DNA from 4 places in the Priestia sp. YIM B13551 genome. Region 1 is predicted to be linked to each of the others. Evidence: riboswitches for the same ligand, from Rfam matches in the RefSeq annotation. Region 1 holds a riboswitch; each other region holds the start of a gene.
What was found. Region 1 has a riboswitch for cyclic di-AMP ahead of ACFX4N_RS30825 (APC family permease). Riboswitches for the same ligand answer to the same signal wherever they lie in the genome.
Positions count from the first base shown of each region.

Region 2: another riboswitch for cyclic di-AMP. It lies ahead of ACFX4N_RS27905 (APC family permease); the one in region 1 lies ahead of ACFX4N_RS30825 (APC family permease).
Region 3: another riboswitch for cyclic di-AMP. It lies ahead of ACFX4N_RS29030 (glutamate/proton symporter GltT); the one in region 1 lies ahead of ACFX4N_RS30825 (APC family permease).
Region 4: another riboswitch for cyclic di-AMP. It lies ahead of kdpF (K(+)-transporting ATPase subunit F); the one in region 1 lies ahead of ACFX4N_RS30825 (APC family permease).

Region 1 is NZ_JBHZOX010000028.1:3,424-6,675, reverse strand. It holds gene ACFX4N_RS30835 (DUF3231 family protein) at 1-170, opposite strand, end outside; gene ACFX4N_RS30830 (hypothetical protein) at 593-1,093, shown strand; cyclic di-AMP (ydaO/yuaA leader) riboswitch at 1,348-1,492, shown strand; gene ACFX4N_RS30825 (APC family permease) at 1,624-3,252, shown strand, end outside.
Region 2 is NZ_JBHZOX010000012.1:19,753-23,004, forward strand. It holds gene ACFX4N_RS27905 (APC family permease) at 1-1,248, opposite strand, end outside; cyclic di-AMP (ydaO/yuaA leader) riboswitch at 1,380-1,524, opposite strand; gene ACFX4N_RS27910 (DUF4430 domain-containing protein) at 1,888-2,262, opposite strand; gene ACFX4N_RS27915 (hypothetical protein) at 2,596-3,252, shown strand, end outside.
Region 3 is NZ_JBHZOX010000015.1:28,665-31,916, reverse strand. It holds gene ACFX4N_RS29030 (glutamate/proton symporter GltT) at 128-1,387, opposite strand; cyclic di-AMP (ydaO/yuaA leader) riboswitch at 1,494-1,633, opposite strand; gene ACFX4N_RS29025 (undecaprenyl-diphosphate phosphatase) at 1,907-2,731, opposite strand; gene ACFX4N_RS29020 (hypothetical protein) at 3,189-3,252, shown strand, end outside.
Region 4 is NZ_JBHZOX010000002.1:135,624-138,875, reverse strand. It holds gene ACFX4N_RS09735 (undecaprenyldiphospho-muramoylpentapeptide beta-N-acetylglucosaminyltransferase) at 1-79, shown strand, start outside; gene ACFX4N_RS09730 (hypothetical protein) at 208-351, shown strand; cyclic di-AMP (ydaO/yuaA leader) riboswitch at 501-643, shown strand; gene ACFX4N_RS09725 (hypothetical protein) at 716-853, shown strand; cyclic di-AMP (ydaO/yuaA leader) riboswitch at 869-1,009, shown strand; gene kdpF (K(+)-transporting ATPase subunit F) at 1,388-1,468, shown strand; gene kdpA (potassium-transporting ATPase subunit KdpA) at 1,493-3,154, shown strand; gene kdpB (potassium-transporting ATPase subunit KdpB) at 3,176-3,252, shown strand, end outside.

The DNA of each region.
Region 1 (3,252 bases):
TCAGGGTCCGTTGTACTGTTAATTCCTGCTTCAGTCTGTACTTGTGTCTCACCCACTAACGCTAAAAACATCCAGCATCCCATCGCCTCGCCAATGTGAAGAGGCGTTTTGTTCTCATCTTTAACAAAAGACTGAATTACACTTTTCAAGGCTTGCAAAATATCAGGCACATATTTCACCTTCCTTTCTTTTTTTACTTTCCCCTAAAGGGTATTTCTAATGCATAGAAGACTTTTTAGTACAGCATTTATTTGAAATCGGGCCGAGTGGCGAGCCTATTAGGGAGAAAAACAGAAGCGTAGTTGTACTTATGTCTGATAGGAAGAGGAAACCCCGTTCAAAGAAATTAATCGTTTAGTACCAACTAGTATATAAATTACTTTCTACGAGTCATTTGAACTAAGCAGTCGGTAAGAAAGATAATAGCAAAGGGAACAATAGAAACAACTAAGTATGTAACAAAGAATTTATAAGACTTATGATTCATTTATATTGAATCCACCTTTATATATTTATTAGAGTGAATATTTTAGAGTTTCTTAAGTAGAATATTCATTTTTTAAAAAAACATTCATTACTATCTTTTTGAGTTTTGACAATCCTATTAAAAAGTTATCTTAGTGAGAGGAGAAGAGAGAAAATACTAGTAAATATTATTATGGGATTTATTACACCTTGGATTTTTGGTTTCATATTATACAAAAAAGAACCTATAATCGTTCTTCTACTTGCACCAATAGGAATGACAGTAGCCTTTATGTTAAATGAGTGGGGAATTAATTACTTTTGGCAGTTCGAACCAACTTTTAGAAATCGAAGTTTATCGGCATTTCCTTTAAATATTGGTTTCTATCCCGTCCTATCTTCTTTTTTAATTTATTTTAAAATAAAAAAGAAGGTTAATACCATCATGCTTTTACTTTGTTTTACTCTGTTTACTACAGGTTTTGAAGGGGTGGGCTTAGTCGTAGGAAGAGTAGAGTATTTTAATGGATGGAATATTATTGGAACCTTTATCAGTTATTTAATAGCGTATCTTATTATTTATGGTTATTATCGAAGTTTAGTAAAGCATCGAATTTTAAAGAATTAAGCCCTTCTTTATACAAATATAAAGGCTTCATCCTCCTTGGATGCCTTTTTCTGTTTGGATTCTATAATTTTTCTTATATAAAGTTGCAACAAATAATGTCCCAAAACTATAAGCAAAAAATCACAGAGCATCCAACAGAAAAACAGTATAAAAAAGAATTATATGAAATATTAATTTTAATTAAAATCTCTCTTTACAAACGTAAAATTCAGGCGTATAGTACCTAACATACATATATGATCTTACTATTTTCATACCTTTTATCGCTTAATCCACTAAGGAGTGGGGGACCCATTTTTGTGTGCACTTGCACTTGGGGTGAATCCTTCTAAAAGAAGGTAGGGCTACTCTAAAGGCCCGAACCCGACAGCTAACCTCATCAGCGTTTGGAGAGAAGGTTTGCTTTTATTTGTCCTGGAAAGAACACTAAGCAGAACCTTAGTGTTCTTTTTTGTGTTTTTTTTCTGAGATAGGGAATGATGAAAGTAAACTAATATAGGTAAATGGCAAAGGTTCCAGGAGGAGTTTAGATGAGTTATTCATCCCTAAAACGTTTATTAATTGGGAGGCCACTTAAATCAAAGGAGCTAGGTGAACAAAAGTTAAATAAGATCAAGGCCTTAGCTATTCTTTCATCCGATGCACTTTCATCCGTGGCATATGGCCCAGAGCAGGTCTTAATCGTACTTGCTACTATTGGAATGATTGCGTTTTGGTATTCGATACCTATCGGTATTGGTGTACTTATTCTTTTAACGGCACTTATTCTTTCTTACCGACAAATTATTTATGCCTATCCAGAAGGTGGTGGCGCTTATGTTGTATCTAAACATAACCTTGGCGAGAATGCAGGGCTTATTGCTGGAGGATCTTTATTAGTAGACTATATTTTAACGGTATCTGTAAGTATTTCATCTGGAACTGATGCGTTAACGTCTGCTTTTCCTGTTCTTCATGACTATAGGGTCATCATCGCTTGCTTATTGGTTATTTTTATTATGGTTTTGAATCTAAGAGGGGTAACAGAATCTGCTTCAGCATTAGCGTATCCTGTTTATTTATTTGTTCTTGCATTAGTTCTATTAATAGGGATAGGAATGTGGAAAGTAGCGACTGGTCAGATCTCTCCTGACGTTCATCCAGCTATTGGAACGGCAGTTCCTGGAATTAGCTTATTTTTACTACTACGTGCTTTTTCATCAGGATGTTCAGCCCTTACAGGCGTAGAAGCTATTTCAAATGCTGTAACAAACTTTAGACAGCCAGCTGCAAGAAATGCAGTTCGTACGCTTGTTGCAATGGGCGTTATTTTAGCTATTTTATTTTCAGGTGTCATGTTCTTGGCTTATTGGTTTGGAATTGTACCTAAAGCAGAGGAGACGGTTGTGTCGCAGCTTGCTTCCCAAGTGTTTGGACGAAATAGTTTCTATTATTTTGTTCAGGGTACGACGGCTTTAATTTTAGTATTGGCTGCCAATACAGGCTTTTCCGCCTTTCCTTTACTGGCTGTTAATTTAGCTGTCGATAAGTATATTCCTCGTATGTTTACGATACGTGGTGATCGTTTGGGCTATTCAAATGGGATTGTGACACTTGGAATTGCCTCTATCTTGCTTATCATAGCGTTTCAAGGCGATACAGAACGGTTAATTCCTCTTTACGCAGTTGGAGTATTTATTCCATTTACGCTATCTCAAACGGGTATGATTGTTAAATGGTTTAGGGAAAAGCCAGCTGGCTGGCAGGGGAAATTAGTGACCAATTTTATAGGAGCTTTTATTAGCTTTACAGTACTGATTATTTTCTTTACAACAAAATTCTCGCAAGTATGGGCTGTTTTAATCTTCTTGCCTCTCATTGTCTATCTGTTCCACCGTATTAAGAACCATTATGTAGAGGTAGGAAAGCAACTTCGCATCAAGCCAGGAGATAAAGAAGCATTAGCACTAGAAGGAAATGTAGTCATTATACCAGTTGCGGGCTTAACAAGGGCTGTCGAGAATTCAATTAACTATGCAAAAATTATTGGAGACACAGTTATTGCGGTCCATGTGGCATTTGACCGTGAAAGTGAAAAGAGAATGGAAGAGATATGGAACGAACGATATCCTGATATACGCTTAGTTACCTTCTACTCACAATATCGAAGCTTAGTTGGA
Region 2 (3,252 bases), on a different contig from region 1:
AAAAGCTCCTATAAAATTGGTCACTAATTTCCCTTGCCAGCCAGCTGGCTTTTCTCTTAGCCATTTTACAATCATGCCCGTTTGAGATAGCGTAAATGGAATAAATACTCCAACCGCATATAAAGGGATTAACCGTTCTGTATTACCTTGAAACGCTATAATGAGCGCAATAGAGGCAATTCCAAGTGTGACAATTCCATTTGAATAGCCCAAACGATCACCACGTATCGTAAACATACGCGGAATATACTTATCTACAGCTAAATTAACAGCCAGTAAAGGAAAGGCTGAAAAGCCTGTATTGGCAGCTAACACTAAAATTAAAGCCGTCGTACCTTGAACAAAATAATAGAAACCATTTCGTCCAAATACTTGGGAAGCAAGCTGGGAAACAACCGTCTCCTCAGCTTTAGGTACAATTCCAAACCAATAAGCCAAGAACATGACACCTGAAAACAGAATAGCTAAAATAATACCCATCGCAACAAGTGTACGAACTGCATTTCGTGCAGCTGGTTCTTTGAAGTTCGTTACAGCATTAGAAATAGCTTCAACACCTGTAAGGGCTGAACACCCCGATGAGAAAGCTCGTAGTAGTAAGAATAAGCTAATCCCTGGAACTACAGTTCCCAAGGCTGGATGAACGTCAGGAGAAACCTGACCAGTCGCTACTTTCCATATGCCTACACCTATTAATAGAAGTAGTGCAAGAACAAACAAATAAACAGGATAGGCTAAGGCTGACGCAGATTCTGTTACCCCTCTTAGGTTCAAAACCATAATAAAAATAACCAATAAGCAAGCGATGATGACTCTATAGTCATGAAGAACAGGAAAAGCAGACGTTAATGCATCAGTTCCAGATGAAATACTTACAGACACCGTTAAAATATAGTCTACTAATAAAGATCCTCCGGCAATAAGACCTGCATTTTCTCCGAGATTATATTTCGATACAACATACGCCCCTCCCCCTTCTGGGTACGCATAAATAATTTGGCGATACGAAAGAATAAGTGCCGTTAAAAGAATAAGTACCCCAATACCAATTGGGATGGAGTACCAAAATGCGATCATTCCAATGGTAGCAAGCACAATTAAGACTTGTTCTGGGCCGTACGCCACGGATGAAAGTGCATCAGATGAAAGAATAGCTAATGCCTTGACCTTATTTAGCTTTTGTTCACCTAACTCTTTTGATTTAAGTGGCCTCCCAATTAATAAACGTTTTAGGGATGAATAACTCATCTAAACTCCTCCTGAAACCTTTGCCATTTACCTATATTAGTTTACTCTCATCATTCCCTATCTCAGAAAAAAAACACAAAAAAGAACACTAAGGTTCTGCTTAGTGTTCTTTCCAGGACAAATAAAAGCAAACCTTCTCTCCAAACGCTGATGAGGTTAGCTGTCGGGTTCGGGCCTTTAGAGTAGTCCTACCTTCTTTTCGAAGGATTCACCCCAAGTGCAAGTGCACACAAAAATGGGTCCCCCATTCCTTAGTGGATTAAGCGATAAAAGGTATGAAAATAGCAAGATCATATATGTATGGTAGGTACTATACGCCTGAATTTTACATTTGTAAAGAGCCGTTTCAATTAAAACTAATTTTCATATAATTTGTTTTTCTCTTTTATGTAGATAAATAAATTTTGATATCTTGAGCAAACTACTCAAGACGCCGTGAGGCTTCAGTCCTTTGGTTAAATAATGTAGCAGAAAAACCTACCCTATCACACACCAGGGTAGGTTTTTCTGTTTTTCAGCTGCATATCATATACACCTCTAGTTTATATAATCAGCATTATCGGAAATTATAACTTACAAAAAAGTAGTTAGAATAATAACCAACTACTTTTTGTAGGATGTTTTAATTTTCTATGTTATTTACTTTAAAATTTCTTGATTATCCCAATTTTTCAAAGCCCATACTACCTCATCATTTTCATTGAGCGTGACTTCATCTAAACCTAACTCTATAAAATTCCTGTTTACAAAAACAGCCCAATGTATATTTTTCTTTGGAATTGAATGGATACCATTTATAGATATAATATTCCCTTGGGATTCTTCTATGTTAAAGGCCCTTTTTGTTACTTCGTATAATGTCTCACCTTCTTGAAATGAAACTTCTTTTGAAGCAATCGTCTCGTTTTTATCATTTACAATTCTGAAAGTACTCGTCATCTCTAATGCGTGCGTAGGGGAATAAATAACAAAAAGGAATATTGGTAAAAATATCAGTATCTTTTTAATAAGCATTTTTGTATCTCCTTTTGACGTATTTACCATATTATGAGCACTTTAGTGAAAATTATAATTTTTAAATATAGTTCAGTGTTTAATACGCAACAGAAAAATTTCCTGGTGTTAGGGAGTTTTTTCTGCTTTTTTAATAAATATCATATATGAACTTAGTTACCATAATGGATTTTCTAGGAACCTAATATCTAAAAACACTTTTTATCTCATGAAGGATTTTTAGGTATTTTAAACGTGTAAAACAGAATAAATATATCAAAGTATGTTAATTATGGATTAAAGATGTAAAAAACGTTTTTTTCACTCCCCTAATAATTCCATAGGAGAACATACATGAAAAACTATACAAACGATAACACAGCAAGACGCTATATAGCTCACGTTAGTATATTTGGAACCACTCAGATTCACTTAAGAAATCCCTACATTATAGCCTGGTGGTCAGCAGCCTTTCCTGGCTTCGGACATTTACTTTTATCTAAATATCTTCGAGGATTTGTTTTATTTATTTGGGAAGTTGTTATTAATCTCCAGTCAAATATAAACGTGGCTATGATTCATTCCTTTCAAGGGGACATAGACATGGCGAAAGAGTCACTAAACACTAGGTGGCTTCTCATTTATATTCCTGTTTATATCTTTGCCATATGGGATAGTTATCGAACGACGGTTGATTTAAATAAAATATATCTCTTAGCTGAAAGAGAAAATCACACCTTTAATTCCTTTAGTATGGGAGCTATGGAGATTAACTACTTGGATAAAAGAAACCCTATTATGTCTATCCTATGGTCCTTATTTATGCCAGGTTTAGGTCAGCTTTATATTCATCGAATAATCGTTGCTTTTTTTATTGTTACTTGGACCGTCGTTTTCTTTTACTATTCTCATCTTCTTGAAGCTATTTCTCTTCTCTTTTTAGGCGAAATCCAGAAAGCTACCAACATATTAAATCCAGAATGGTTACTGTTTTTCCCTTCTCTTTATGGG
Region 3 (3,252 bases), on a different contig from region 1:
TTTGGATATATTTATACCTGATGTTACATATTATAGGGTCAATTTCCATAATAATAAAGGAATTATTATGAAAAAAGCTACTTATTCTAATTTTTTGAATAGAATAAGTAGCTTTTTAATTTATAAATTAGCCGGCTCTCATGACCTCTGTACCTTTTTTAGGGTCAAATTTGCCTTCAGATTTAGACATCACAATTGCTGCTAGTGTGTTTCCTACTAAGTTAACAACCGTACGTGCCATATCCATGATTCTGTCTACTCCAGCAATGAAGGCTAATCCTTCTGCCGGAACGCCGATTGTTCCAAGAGTAGCCAATAATACAACAAATGATGTTCCTGGCACGGCAGCCATTCCTTTAGATGTAACCATCAATACAAGAATGAGCGTCAGCTGTTGAACGATCGTTAAATCAATACCGTACACCTGCGCTAAGAATAACGCTGCAATCGCTTGATAAAGAACGGAACCATCTAGGTTAAATGTATAACCAATTGGTACAACGAACGATACGATAGCTTTTGGACAGCCCATCTTTTCAAGTTTTTCCATAATACGCGGAAGAACTGTCTCAGAACTAGATGTACTGTATGCTAACAACAGTTCATCTTTCATATAGCGGAATAAGTGGAAAATGTTAATTCCTGCCCATTTCGCGATTCCTCCTAATACAACAAGTAGGAAGAAAATTAACGCTAAGTAAACTAAGATAACAAGCTTTCCTAATGAAAGGAGTGACTCTAAGCCGAATTTTGAAACTGTTACACCAATTAAAGCAAATACACCAATTGGAGCCACTTTCATTACAAGGTTTACCACGTGAAACATTGCGTGAGAAACGCCGTCGAAGAATTGTACAACTGGCTTTCCTCTTTCCCCAATTGCCGCTACTCCAAGTGCAAATAACACTGTAAAGAAGATAATTGCTAGCATGTCTCCTTCAACAATTGACTGGAAAAAGTTTGTTGGAACAATGTGTAAGAAAGTTTCAGCCACTGACTTTCCTTCTTGCTGTTTGGATGTTTCAACGTATTGTGAAATATCACTCTTCTGTGCTGAATGAATGTCTACACCTTGCCCAGGATGAAAAATATTAGCAACCAATACACCGATTATAATTGCAAAAGTCGTAATAATTTCAAAATAGAGAATGGTTTTAACGCCGAGCTTTCCGACCTGTTTACCGCTCCCTGCTCCTGCAACTCCAACGACTAAGCTTGAGATAACAATTGGAATAACAATCATCTTAATTAATCTTAAAAATAGGTCTCCTAGCGGCTGTAGGTATGTTACTACACGCGGATCGTTAAACCAAATTACCCCTACAAGAACACCAAGGATTAAACCGGTAAAAATCTGCGTAGCCAAACCAAAACGAATTTTTTTCATAGATGTACCTCCCCAAAGATGTATGACATTTGTATATACTTTTCTGAAAAAACAAAAAAAGACTATTCTTAAGAAAGAACAGCCTTTTACTTACGCTATTTTGGGCTCTTTCTCTCAATAAAGCAAACGGGGTTAACTGTCGGATTCGGAATTGAGAGTTTCCTACCTTTTGTAAGGATTCACCCCAAGGCAGCTTTACTGCCGATAATGATTCCCCCGCTCTATACGATTAAGCTTATTATTCAGTTTTTATAAAATTAAAACGATCTATACGTTGTCATACGTTTTTTACAGTCAATAAAACTAAACAGAAGTCTTACTTTTACTTAACTTTATACTGCACAAATATTAATTTACTATTTTTCGACACGTTTTGTCAATACCCATGTTTGTAAAACGCTTTCAAAAGGCGATAATATATATTTATGCAAAAAAGCTATTGCAACATTGCAATAGCTTTTTCTTGCTCTTTGAGTCTCTATTAGAAGTTTAAGGGACTAAAGAACACGCGTGTTTATTTTATAAAAATACAAAATATAGAATAGCTGCTAAAACAATTCGATATAGTGCAAATGGTACTAATTTGATACGATTAATTAATTTCAGGAAAAAGCGAATAGATACCAGCGCAAAAATAAAGGCGCTGATAAAACCAGCAATAAAAAACGGTAGTGCATCTGATGTGAAATACTGCCAGTTTTTAACCAATGAAAGTCCACTTGCTCCTGCCATGATTGGCACTGCCATAATAAATGTAAAATCTGCGGCTGCCTTATGGCTCATTCCAAGAAGAACCCCTCCTGAAATCGTTGAGCCTGAACGAGAAAAACCTGGCCAAAGAGCAATACATTGAAACAGTCCTATACCCAGTGCTTGTCCATAAGACATTTGGTCCACCGTCTCTACACGCGGACGTTTAGGTCCAAACAAATCTGCTAGAATCATTAATACAGCTCCGACCACTAAGCCAATTAGCACCGTATTTAAAGAAAACAAATGTTCATCAATGTAATCATCAAACAAAAGTCCTAACACTCCTGCGGGTAACAGACCAACAATTACCTGCATTAAATTCAAGCGATTTGTCGGTCCAATTGGAGCAGCTGGTTTTTTTCCTAATCCTAATAAATTAATAAAACGATCTTTAAAAATAACAACTACTGCTAAGATCGACCCTAGCTGAATAACAATTTTAAATGTATTAGCTACTGGAGATGAAAATAATTCTTTTGAATTTAACCACAGGTCATCCACAATAATCATATGCCCAGTTGACGAAACAGGAGCAAACTCTGTTAAACCTTCTACAATCCCTAAAATGATTGCTACAATAATTTCCCACATAAAGCTATGTACCTTGCCTTTCTTTCAAATTAATAAGCTTATCGCTTCGTTTTACATGCTCAACTATTTTCCTATTTTGACACTTGCTTTTTTATCATAATTGTTAAAACTATGAAATACAATGTGTATTTGCAAAAAGATAAGAATCTTTAATAATTTGTAATAAAAACCTTACATGCTATAACCAAAAAACACGATATCAGCTTTTATTTATTTTAGAAATTAGTCACTATGTTCGGTATAAATTCCGGGCCCTTAGCTAAAAATGAATCATCTAGACTATTTTTCTTTGGTGTGAAAATACGACTAAATCATTATGTTTTTTCCATCCCCTTTACTGTCATCTATCATTTTAATCAACTAGTGCTTGCTTATACGACATATCCCCTAAGTAATTTGAAACTTTTTTCTCTCTTTTCTCGTATATAGTAGTATCTTTTTTAGGAGGCTTTTTACTATGAATGGAAATGTACGTACAATGAAATGGGTCACTGCTGGGTATGAAGCCTTGCTGGGAATTC
Region 4 (3,252 bases), on a different contig from region 1:
GATGAAGCGTACAATGCGTGAAGCAACAAAAACGGATGCCATTTCAATTCTTGTAAATGAAATTGAGAAAATGAGCTAAAAAAAAGGCTGGGACAAACGTACTTTAGCCGAAGTGAAAAACGAACCATTGATCAAGGTGTTTGATTAGTGGTTCGTTTTTTTTGTTAAAGTGAACGTAGGTTTCACCTGTTCAGATCCTTCTAGCAGTTGATTGGAGGGCAAGAAGAAGACTCCTGCGGGAAAAGCGACGAGGAGGCTCAGCGGCCGCCCGCGGAAAGCGAAGTCTTGCACAGAAATCAACTGCGGTGTCACAAGCGGTTCAGCTCATGTATCCCATTTGTTCATCTTTAGATGGGCTACATTCAGTCACAACCTTTTTTTCTTCGAATCTATTATTTTAAAATAATGAATATACATAGAAAAATAAAGCTTTTAAAATTTCAAAAAATGTTGTTGACAGTAAATTTTAACAGGAGTAAGATTACTCTCATGAAACGTTCCACTGTGAAACGCTGAGTCTTTTCTGAAAGAGAAGGAAAGAGCGGAGGACCCAATTATCAGGGGTGAATCTCTTAATTGAGTAGGGTTACTTTCTTGACCCGAACCCGTCAGCTAACTTCGTAAGCGTTAAGAGAGAGGATGGTGTAATCGTGGTCGTTTTCTATAACAGCGGATAGCGCGTTCCTTTCAAAATATAGGCGAAAGGAGCGTCAAGATGCATTTATCTAAGCAAATGATTCAATTGATTGAATACCGAGCAATGTGCGACCAGCAATCTTTTGATCTAGCAAACCGCTATTTGTCTACGTTAGCTAATCAAAGTTTTAAACGCAGCAGTAAAAACCATAATTAAGTCTAAAAATTAAATAACAAATATACGCTTAATCAATTATGAGCGGGGGACCCAATATTTTGTACGTATGTACTAGGGGTGAATCTCTTAACTGAGTAGGGTTACTTCCATAACCCGAATCCGACAGCTAACTCCGTAAGCGTTTTGGGAGTAAAAAAATTCGTGTTGATCACGGCTTATTTGTCGTGCATTAAACCGCGGAAGAGAACTCTCTTCTGCGGTTTTTTTAATGGGGAAAATAGGAGAGCAGGTTATGTCTGCACCGTAAAGAGGATATAGTAGGGCTTTTAAAACGAGAGCAACAATACGTGAGGATTAAACAATCAAAGATAACCTTTCGCAGCTAGCTCACTTGGGCGTGATGCTTTACGCACAGAAACAGTCACTACGCTTAATCATGGGTGGTAAGAAACAGTTAGGAGGGAGCAACTTGGATATAATCATGCTTGGAACGCTTGCCATATTAACAGCTGCTATGTACGGAATTATTTGCTGGTCGTCTCATGTAGTAGACGAAAGAGAGGAGAAGTGAACATGTCGTTCATTTTGTTAGGTATTTCAGTTCTCGTTTTAATTTATTTAGTATATGTACTGTTAAATCCAGAACAATTTTAATAAGCGGAGGAATAAAACGTGGGAATTTTTCTACTATCAGTTGCGCTGCTGCTTGTTTTTGTAGCCCTTATTGCAAAGCCCGTAGGTATTTATATAGCGAATGTGTTTTCAAACGATAAAAACACTAGCTTGGTAGGGAAGATAGAATCGGTGATGTTTAAAGCGGCAGGAATTAAAGGGCATAATCAGACGTGGAAGCAATATGCATTTGCTCTCGTTTTGGCGAATACGTTTATGATTTTTGTGGTGTATCTTATCTTCCGGTTTCAAGAGGTACTGCCGCTTAACCCAAGCCACATCAAAGGAATGGATCCGGCCCTTGCTTTTAACACGGCCATTAGTTTTATGACAAATACGAACTTGCAGCACTACAGCGGTGAATCAGGTTTGTCTTATTTCTCGCAGATGGCCGCCGTTGTATTTATGATGTTTGCTGCACCAGCAACAGCCCTTGCAGTAGCAATCGCTTTTATTCGTGGGTTGGCAGGGAAGGAAATGGGAAACTTTTTTGTTGATTTTGTGAAATCAATTACGCATGTTTTACTTCCTATCGCTTTTATAACAGGCATTTTATTTGCGTTTTTAGGTGTTCCTCAAACGTTAAGCGGAACGGTGACTGCCCATACATTAGAAGGGGCATCCCAGCAAATAGCAAGGGGACCAGTTGCTTCTTTTCTTTCAATCAAAGAGCTAGGCAACAACGGAGGGGGATTTTTTGGTGTCAATTCAGCTCATCCATTTGAAAATCCTAATGCGTGGAGCAATGTATTACAAATCGTCCTTATGCTTTTGTTGCCAACCGCACTTCCTTTTACGTACGGAAAAATGATCGGACAGCGTAAACAAGGTCGCATCTTGTTTATATCGATGAGTATGCTCTTTATTGTTATCTTAAGTACAGCGTTTGTAACAGAGTGGGGTGGCAACCCTAGACTTGATGCTTTTCATTTGAATGAAGCGAGCGGTTATATGGAAGGGAAAGAAGTTCGTTTTGGTGTCGGCATGTCAACTCTGTACGCCATCGTGACGACAGCAAGTGAAACAGGCGCAGTCAATGCCATGCACGATACCCTTACGCCTCTTACCGGGTTATTGACACTTGGAAATATGATGTTAAATACCGTATTTGGCGGTGTCGGAGCAGGGTTTATGAATGTCATGATGTACGTCATCATCGCCGTATTTTTATCAGGTTTAATGGTTGGAAGAACCCCGGAATACGTAGGTAAAAAAATTGAAGGAAAAGAAATGAAGCTCATTGCCGTGACGCTTATTCTGCAGCCGCTGCTAATTTTAGGGGGAACCGCCGTAGCGCTCACTACTCATTTAGGAATGGAAGGTATATCAAACCCAGGCTTTCACGGGTTAAGCCAGGCACTGTATGAATTTACGTCGTCAGCAGCAAACAATGGATCCGGTTTTGAAGGACTCGGTGACGCAACTCCGTTTTGGAACATTTCTACGGGAATTGTTATGTATATTGGACGCTACTTCGGACTAATTACGATGCTGGCGGTATCGAGCTCACTAGCATCTAAGCAGCTTGTTCCTGAAACACCTGGGACATTTAAAACGGATACGTCTTTATTTAGCGGCATTTTAATTGGAACTACCGTTATTGTAGGGGCACTTACGTTTTTCCCAGTGCTTGTACTTGGGCCGGTTGCTGAGTATTTGACACTGTAATCAAGAAAGCGGAGGATTATAATGAATAAACGGAATTTTATGAATAATCTTGAATTAGATCGTAACAGTCATATTCAAGGTTCTGTAGATAAACAAAC